DNA from 2 places in the Nocardia sp. NPDC052254 genome. Region 2 is predicted to be linked to the other one. Evidence: riboswitches for the same ligand, from Rfam matches in the RefSeq annotation. Region 2 holds a riboswitch; the other holds the start of a gene.
What was found. Region 2 has a riboswitch for thiamine pyrophosphate ahead of AB0L57_RS03975 (3-oxoacyl-ACP reductase). Riboswitches for the same ligand answer to the same signal wherever they lie in the genome.
Positions count from the first base shown of each region.

Region 1 (4,414 bases), on a different contig from region 2:
GCCCGTGACATCCAGGCGTGGGAGAGTCAGCCGCTGGGGCCTTTTCTCGCGAAGTCGTTCGCGACCACGATGTCGGCGTGGATCACCCCGCTGGCGGCGCTGGAATCCGCGCGGGTTCCGCTACCGGATCAGTCCCCCGAACCGCTGCCCTACCTGCGCGGCCGACGGGACTGGGGATTGGATATCGATCTTCGCGTCCACTGGAACGGGCACGAGGTCAGCACCCCGCCGTATCGCTCGATGTACTGGTCCCCCGCGCAGATGCTGGCCCACCTGACCGTCAACGGCGCCGCCGTCCGGCCCGGAGATCTGTTCGCCTCCGGAACGATCTCCGGGCCGGAGCGCCGGCAGAGCGGTTCGTTCATCGAATTGTCCGGTAACGGAAGCGAACCCATCGAGGTGGGCGGCGAAGCACGCACCTTCCTGGCCGACGGCGACTCCGTCACCATCACCGCCACGGCTCCCGGCCCGGCCGGAGCACGGATCGCACTGGGCGAGGTCAGCGGGCATGTCCTCACCGCCCGGCGCTGCTAGCCGGTACCCGGTCGAGCCACCGTCCGGAAGCCCGTTTCCTCGATCACGATCACGCCCGGGCTGTCCAACCGTCCGGCCTCGTAGACGGCCTCGTCGAGATGGGTCGACATCAACAGCATCCATGCCTGCCAAGGCGTTCCCGCCCCCAACGGCCCGCCGGAATTCGCCGACAACCGGGTGTAGTAATCGCGCAACTGCTGTTCGGTCACCGCGAACACCAACGGGGGTTCGACCGGTTCCCCACCGACTGCCGTGATCAGCAATCGCCGCGCATCATCCCGGTCGATCCGGTACCCGGCTTCCGTACCGGCGCGAATCACCGACTCGATGAGCTCATCGGCACTGGGTTCAGACTTGTCCACGGCATGCTCCTCCAGGAAACGCAGTGATCACCTGGCCGTTCTCGGCCACGATCACGGTGGGCTGAACCGTCTTCACGATCGCTCCGGTGACATGGTTGACCAGATAGATCTGGCCGGTGTAACAGTACTTGCCGGAGCCCTGCGGGCCGTGCCAGTCGGGGGCGTCGTGCGCCTTGGCGATCGCCATATCGGCGATGTCGCGCCAATTTCGACCTTCGATATCCGCGAGCCCCTCCCACTCGGCCATATGCCTGTCCTGAATGTGCCGATATCCGTAATCCTTGTTCCCGCACAGCAGTTTCCAGTTGCCGTAGGTGGTGACCACCTTCGATTCGTTCGTGCTGATCCCACAGGCACCCCAGGGAAACGAGGCGTGCGCCACCGGATCCGGAGCGAAAAGAACCATCGGAGCGACCAACGCTGCCGCGGCCATGACGAATGCGCGAATCTTCATATCGACTCCCCCATCGAGCACCGAACGGTGCTGTTCGGTGTGATCACGCCCCCTGCGGTGATCACACCGAACAGCATAGACCGGTTGGCGACATACGCCTATCGAATATCCGGCCGGGCCGCGAAATCAGTTGCCGGCACCGTGATTCGGGTTGGTGCAGATCGTGCCCTCACACGGCACCTGCGAACCGTCCCCGTTCGGGTTCGGCATCGTATTCCCGCCGTTCTCATCCGGATTCGGACCCGCACCATGATTCGGGTTCGTACAGATCGTCCCCTCACACGGCACCACCGAACCGTCCCCGTTCGGATTCGGCATCGTATTCCCGCCGTTCTCATCCGGATTCGGACCCGCACCATGATTCGGGTTCGTACAGATCGTGCCCTCACAGGGAGTGGTGGGCGCGGGCTGCTGATCGGAATTCTTTGCGGTCGTGGGTGTTCCGGTGTTTCCGGCGGTGGTGGTCGCCGCCGCGGTTGTCGTCGGTGCGGGTTTGGTGGTGGTCGTGGTCTCCGATGCCGAGTCGTTCGAACACGCGGCGCCGAACAGCGACAGTGCGGCTATCGCGGTGAACACAGCTAGTCGAGTCATCGTCCGATGATCACATGTGCTCGATCGACAGCCTCGCATCCCGGACATACCGGCGATCCATATTTCCGGACGATCCCGCGGACGAGCCGAGCCCGCTGCCTGCGGTTTCTCGTCCCGCCGCAGCTCGAGGGCGAGTGACGCCTCCGGGTGGTGCGGAGTACCCTCGGCCCGGAACAACATTTTGCCAACGGGGGCTCGCACCAGCGGGCTGAGAGGACGGCTAGCCCATTCGGGCGGATACAGGGCCGTCGACCGTACGAACCTGACCGGGTAATGCCGGCGTAGGGAGGATCGATCTCACATGTCGTCGAACCATGTCACCACCGGCCCGATCGCGGGCAGCGTCAAACACTATGCGCAGGTCGAAGCGGATGCGACGACGCTGCGCATTCCCGTTCGCCGAATCAACCTCACCAACGGCGAGCACTTCGACGTCTACGACACCTCGGGCCCGTACACCGATGATTCGGCCACCATCGACCTCGACGCGGGTCTGCCGAAGTTGCGGGACGGCTGGGCCAAACCCGAGAGTGCCGGACCGCGTACCCAACTGGCCTGGGCCAGAGCCGGAATCATCACCGCCGAGATGCGCTATATCGCTGCCCGCGAAGGGGTTTCGCCCACGCTGGTGCGCGATGAGGTGGCAGCCGGGCGCGCGGTGATCCCGGCCAACCACAATCACCCCGAATCCGAGCCGATGATCATCGGCAAGAAGTTCGCGGTGAAGATCAACGCCAATATCGGTAATTCGGCGGTGACCTCCTCGATCGCCGAGGAGGTCGAGAAGATGGTGTGGGCCACGCGCTGGGGCGCCGACACCATCATGGATCTGTCCACCGGCAAGAACATCCACGAGACCCGCGAGTGGATCCTGCGCAACTCCCCGGTCCCGGTCGGCACGGTGCCGATCTATCAGGCGCTGGAGAAGGTGAACGGCGACCCGACCCAGCTGACCTGGGAGATCTATCGCGACACGGTCATCGAGCAGGCCGAGCAGGGCGTGGACTACATGACCGTGCACGCGGGCGTCCTGCTGCGCTACGTCCCGCTCACCGCCAAGCGTGTGACCGGCATCGTGTCGCGCGGTGGATCCATCATGGCGGCGTGGTGCCTGGCCCATCACCAGGAATCGTTCCTGTACACGAATTTCGCCGAGCTGTGCGAGATCCTGGCGCGCTACGACATCACCTTCTCCCTGGGTGACGGTCTGCGCCCGGGGTCGATCGCCGACGCCAACGACGCGGCCCAGCTCGCCGAGCTGCGCACCCTGGGTGAGCTCACCACGATCGCGAAATCCCATGGCGTGCAGGTGATGATCGAGGGCCCCGGCCATGTGCCCATGCACAAGATCGTGGAGAACGTGCGGCTGGAGGAGGAATGGTGCGAGGAGGCGCCGTTCTACACCCTCGGCCCGCTGGCGACCGATATCGCTCCCGCCTACGACCACATCACCTCGGCGATCGGCGCGGCGATCATCGCGCAGGCGGGTACCGCCATGCTCTGCTACGTCACACCCAAGGAGCATCTCGGCCTGCCCAACCGCGATGATGTGAAGGTCGGCGTGATCACCTACAAGATCGCGGCGCACTCGGCCGATCTCGCCAAGGGGCATCCCCGTGCGCAGGAGCGCGACGACGCGTTGTCCAAGGCGCGCTTCGAATTCCGCTGGCACGACCAGTTCGCACTGTCGTTGGACCCCGACACCGCGCGGGAGTACCACGACGAGACCCTGCCCGCCGAACCGGCCAAGACCGCGCACTTCTGTTCGATGTGTGGCCCCAAGTTCTGCTCGATGCGTATTTCCGCCGATGTGCGCGAGTACGCGGAGAAGCAGGGCCTCACCGATGTGGCGGCGATCGAGGCCGGTATGGCGGAGAAGTCCGCGGAGTTCGCCGATGCGGGCGGCAAGGTCTACCTGCCGGTCGTGTCCTGATATTTCCCCAGCCGTAGCGGCGAAAGCCGTTGCGCTGCTCGCGTCGACGCCTGCCGCCGCCACGGCGGGCGTCGGCGCGGCAGATGTGGTGCCCGGCGCCGCCCGCGCCGATCACGCGATATCGGTGAGTGCCCCGATGCCGGCCAGGATGACCCGCAGGCCGTGGCCGAATTCGGCATCGGGCTCCGCGGTGGCCTGACCGATCACCATCTGCGCGGTGCGCGGATAGCGATCGGCGTCGACCACCTGCCCGATCTGCGTGTAGGGGTTGTCGGCACCGTAGTCCACACCGGTGCGCGCCTGCTCCTCGATGACGAAACCGATCGTGTAATGCAGCACGATCGGAAACACACGACCGGCGTCGACGGCCGTGAAACCCGCGTCCTCCAGAGTGCGCAACGTCAATTCCGTTGTCCGCCACATGGAATCGTCGCTGACATTGGTTCCGGCCAGTAGCCGGCCACCGTCGCGATGCCGCAACATCGCGGTGCGCAGCCGGGCCGCCAGTTCCGCGGTCCAGTCCTGCCAGGACACGTCCCG
Region 1 is NZ_JBFAUW010000002.1:892,490-896,903, reverse strand. It holds gene fahA (fumarylacetoacetase) at 1-534, shown strand, start outside; gene AB0L57_RS09000 (hypothetical protein) at 531-896, opposite strand; gene AB0L57_RS08995 (hypothetical protein) at 883-1,350, opposite strand; partial or broken gene AB0L57_RS08990 (hypothetical protein) at 1,477-1,743, opposite strand; gene AB0L57_RS08985 (hypothetical protein) at 1,784-1,951, shown strand; TPP riboswitch at 2,119-2,246, shown strand; gene thiC (phosphomethylpyrimidine synthase ThiC) at 2,243-3,874, shown strand; gene AB0L57_RS08975 (TetR/AcrR family transcriptional regulator C-terminal domain-containing protein) at 3,986-4,414, opposite strand, start outside.
Region 1: it holds a riboswitch for thiamine pyrophosphate, as region 2 does, so the genes downstream of both, thiC (phosphomethylpyrimidine synthase ThiC) here and AB0L57_RS03975 (3-oxoacyl-ACP reductase) in region 2, are expected to answer to the same signal.

Region 2 (4,414 bases):
CGACGGGCCCAGGTGCGCGACATGGTCGATCTTGTGCTCGTGCAGGCAGATCGCGCGCACCAGATCGACCTGGATCTCGTACCCGGTGGCCAGACCGCGGATCAGGTCCCGGCCGTTACGCCCGGCGTGCTGAGCGACCGCCAGGATGGACGGAATGTTGTCACCGGGGTGGGAATACTCCGCGGCGAGGAAGGTGTCGTGGAAGTCCAGTTCGCGCACCGCGACTCCATTGGCGAATGCCGCCCACTCCGGCGAATAGCGGCCGTCGACACCGAAGACGGTCGCACCGGGCTGATATGGATGGGTGAGCGCCTGCGCGCGGGCATTGGACACCGGGCGACGAACCAGCGACGCGGCGGCGACCGCCGCGTTGTCGATGATTCGGTTGACGATCATCTCCTCCGTCTCCGGCGCGACCTCCACCGGATCGGTGGCAACTTCGGCGATCCGCCACGCGAGGTGTTCCTCACGGGGGAACACCTCAGCGGAACGGTGCGTACGGACGAGATGGTTCTTCACAATCACAGACCTCCGAGACCGGGTTTATTCGCTTGATTCGCACGCTACCGACGCAACGGCCGGGCCGAAATACCACACAGTTGCCTAATTTTGCGGAAGCGATTCAGCAAATCTGCAAAAGTTGTGTAAATGCGGAGTGCTACATTTCGGACATGCAGAAGATGTACGTGGGAGGACGTCTGCGGACGCTGCGTGAGCAGCGCGAGCTCTCTCAGACCGGACTCGCGAAGGCGCTGGGGTTATCGGTGAGCTACATCAACCAGCTCGAAAACGATCAGCGCCCGCTCACCGTGCCGGTGCTGATGCGGCTGAATACGACGTTCGATCTGGAGATGGGTTTTTTCGCCCAGGACACCGATGCGCGACTGCTCGCCGATCTGCAGGAGGTGTTCGCCGAGGATCCCGACGCGTCGACGGTGTCGGTGAGCGAACTCGACGATCTGGTCTCACGCGCGCCGGTCGCGGCACGACTGCTCGTCGGCATGCACCGCCGCCTGCGCGGAGCCACCGAACAGCTCGAGCAATTCGCGGCCGGCATCGACAGCTCGGCGTTCGACCCCACGACGGTGATGCCCTACGAAGACGTTCGCGACTTCTTCTACGACCAGCGCAATCACATCCCCGCTCTCGACGAGGCGGCCGAAGAACTGTTCGATCGCCGGCAGTTCTCGCTCGGTGGCCTGGATCTGCAACTGGCACGGTTGTTGCGCGACGAACACGATGTCACCGTCCGGATCCGCACCGACCAGCCCGGCACGCACGGACCCAAACGCGTCTACGACTCCCAGTCCCGCACAATCACACTCGCGCGTCGTCTGCAACCGGGACAGCGCGCATTCCAGCTCGCCACACAACTGGCCTACCTGACCCAGAACGCCACGATCGAGAACATCATCGCCCGCGCGGATTCGCTGCCGACCGAATCCCGCGGGCTGCTGCGCATCGGTCTCGCGAACTACTTCGCCGGGGCACTCATCCTGCCGTACAGGCAATTTCGTGACTCGGCGGAGAGTCTGCACTACGACATCGGTCTGCTCTCCACAAAATTCGAGGTCGGATTCGAAACCGTATGCCATCGCCTGTCGACCCTGCAGCGGCCCGGCAGCCGGGGCGTCCCCTTCATCTTCGTGCGCACCGACCGCGCCGGAAACATCTCGAAACGTCAGTCCGCCACCGCATTCCACTTCTCCCGGGTCGGCGGCAGCTGCCCGCTGTGGGTGGTCCACGAGGCGTTCGCCACCCCAGGGCGCATCCGTACCCAGATCGCCGAGATGCCCGACGGGCGCAGGTATCTGTGGCTGGCGCGCACCACCGACGAGAGCGCGCCCGGCTACCTGTCCCCCACCCGGGAATTCGCCATCGGACTGGGCTGCGATCTGGCGTTCGCCGAGAAGCTCGTCTACTCACACGGTCTGCCGATTCACGACGACAGTTCGGCGGTTCCGATCGGCGCCGGATGCAAGATCTGCGAACGGCCCGACTGCGCCCAGCGCGCGTTCCCGCAACTGGGACGGCCCATCCGCGTCGACGAGAATCGCGCGGCCACGATCCCCTACACGCCCGACGACCGCCCAGCGCATGACCGGTGATCGCATGCACCGGTGGCAGGGGTCAGGGCCACAGCGTTCGATAGGGTGATCCTGGACTCGACACGGGGTGCCGGAAATGGCTGAGAGAAGACCCGTCGAACCTGATCTCGATCATGCGAGCGAAGGGATGCCGAGCAGGAGCGGAACTCTGGTCCCATGCTGCCGCGCAACTCTTCCACAAGAGGGAAGTTGGCCAGATGTCATTGAACAACGAGACCGTTCTCGTCACCGGAGCCGGACGCGGCCTCGGGCGGCACATCGCACAGGCATTCGCGAATCAGGGCGCGACCGTGGTGATCAACTATCGGCACAGCCAACAGGACGCGCACGCCCTGGCCGAAGGCATCGGCCCGAACCGCGCCGTCGCCCTCCAGGCCGACGTCACCGATCGCAGTCAGGTCGACGCCATGTTCGCCCGAGCGCGGGAAGATCTGGGTCGCCCGATCACCACGGTGATCAACAACGCCCTGCCCGATTTCGCCTTCAACGGCGACGCCCGCCGCAAGGCCGACGAGATCGACTACCGCGACTTCACCGCGCAACTGGATGGGGTCCTCGCCGGCGCGGTACACACCACCCAGGCAGCACTTCCAGGAATGCGGGAGTCCGGCGGCGGCACCGTCGTCAACATCGGTACCAACCTCTTCCAGCACCCCGTGGTGCCGTACCACGACTACACCGCCGCCAAGGCTGCCCTACTGTCGCTGACGCGCACCTTCGCCGCCGACCTCGGACCGGAAGGCATCCGCGTCAACATGGTTTCCGGCGGACTGCTCCGAACCACCGATGCCTCGGCCGCCACGCCCGACGACGTGTTCGACATGATCGCCGCCGCCACCCCGCTCCGAAAGGTCACCACCCCAGACGATTTCGCTGCGGCGGTGCTGTTCTTCGCCTCCGACTGGTCACGGGCGGTCACCGGCCAGAACCTCGTGGTCGACGGTGGACTGGTGATGAACTGAGGGTCGTGTCTCGCACACCACGATCTGGACGTACCAGCTACCCGACGCCAAGACGTGAAGGCGTGCTCTTCCACCAACCGGGCCGAGCGAATTCCACGCTCAGCAAGACTGAGCGGGCGCGAAGGCCGTAGCGGAGTGCCCCACGGCAACCGGGCTTCCCTGCCCGTATGTTCGGTGGGGTCATGGTGATTTTCTTGCTCGCGCTCGCGGGCTTTGCGCTTCTGGACTCGCTCGATGTTCTGCTGGTGGGGGTTACGACCGCGGTGGTCCTCGACAGCCGACTGAGTCGGCGGTCTCCGATACCGGGCGCGGCGAGCTTCCTGCTCGGGGTCTTCGCTGTGACCACGGCGTTCGGTATATGTACGGTGCTCGGGCTGCATTTCCTCACCGACCTGGTCCACTTCGAGCTGACACCGACGCTTCGCTACAGCGGTGAGCTCGTCATCGGTGCCGCGCTTCTGCTTCTCGGCAGCATCCGTCTGTCCGGCCGAACACCGACGCCGCCACCCTGGGCATTGGAAGCGCGCCGACGGCCGTGGCTGCTGGGACTGATGGGCGCCGGCATCGGACTGGGTCAGGCACCGACCGCAGTTCCGTACCTGGCTGCGCTGGCGATGATCTCGACGAGGGATCCTCGACCGGACCTGTGGCCGGTGATCGTCGTCGTCTACTGCGGCATCGCCCTGCTACCCCCGGCACTGGTGGTATTCACCGCCACCCGACGTTCCCCGCGGGCACAGCGTCTCTACCGCGGCCTCGTTCGAAAACTCAGCCGATTCGGACCGATCTCGATCCGGATCCTGTTCCTGGCATTCGGCGCGGCACTCGTCCTCGACGCGATCAGGAACTACTCATCGCTGTAGAAGAACGCTGTGGAAGAACCGGGCGCCGGCACGCTTCTGGGCTGCGACAAGCGGGCGGAATCGCCGGACACCAGCCCGGTTGCCCGATCCTCCAGGCGATCATGTGATCGGTGCGGACGCCAAGTCCACTGTGCCCGAACAGAATTTCCCGAGCGATCACCACCGGGGTCACGGTGTCCAATCCTGCCAACCGCGCACGTCACGAGTTTCCGTCGCCGGGTCGCAGGTTCGGAGGCAAGACACGCCGGGGTGAGCGGACGTGTCGGCCGATAGCGGCGGTGCGCCTACGGTGGTCGCGTCGGGTTGTCTGCCCGGCGTCGCGCGTGAGCGCGGTAGGCCTGTCGATCACCTTGTCCAGGAATTCTCTTGCGCTGTCACGGGGAGAGCCAGGCCTCGTGGCGGCCACGACCGGATCGGTATGACACCCCAGGAGGTCGAAAATGCGTGTTACTCGTTCTGCCCGGCCCCTTGTGCCCGCAGC
Region 2 is NZ_JBFAUW010000001.1:855,073-859,486, forward strand. It holds gene prpD (2-methylcitrate dehydratase PrpD) at 1-519, opposite strand, end outside; gene AB0L57_RS03970 (short-chain fatty acyl-CoA regulator family protein) at 672-2,108, shown strand; TPP riboswitch at 2,162-2,253, shown strand; gene AB0L57_RS03975 (3-oxoacyl-ACP reductase) at 2,306-3,070, shown strand; gene AB0L57_RS03980 (GAP family protein) at 3,253-3,933, shown strand; gene AB0L57_RS03985 (hypothetical protein) at 4,374-4,414, shown strand, end outside.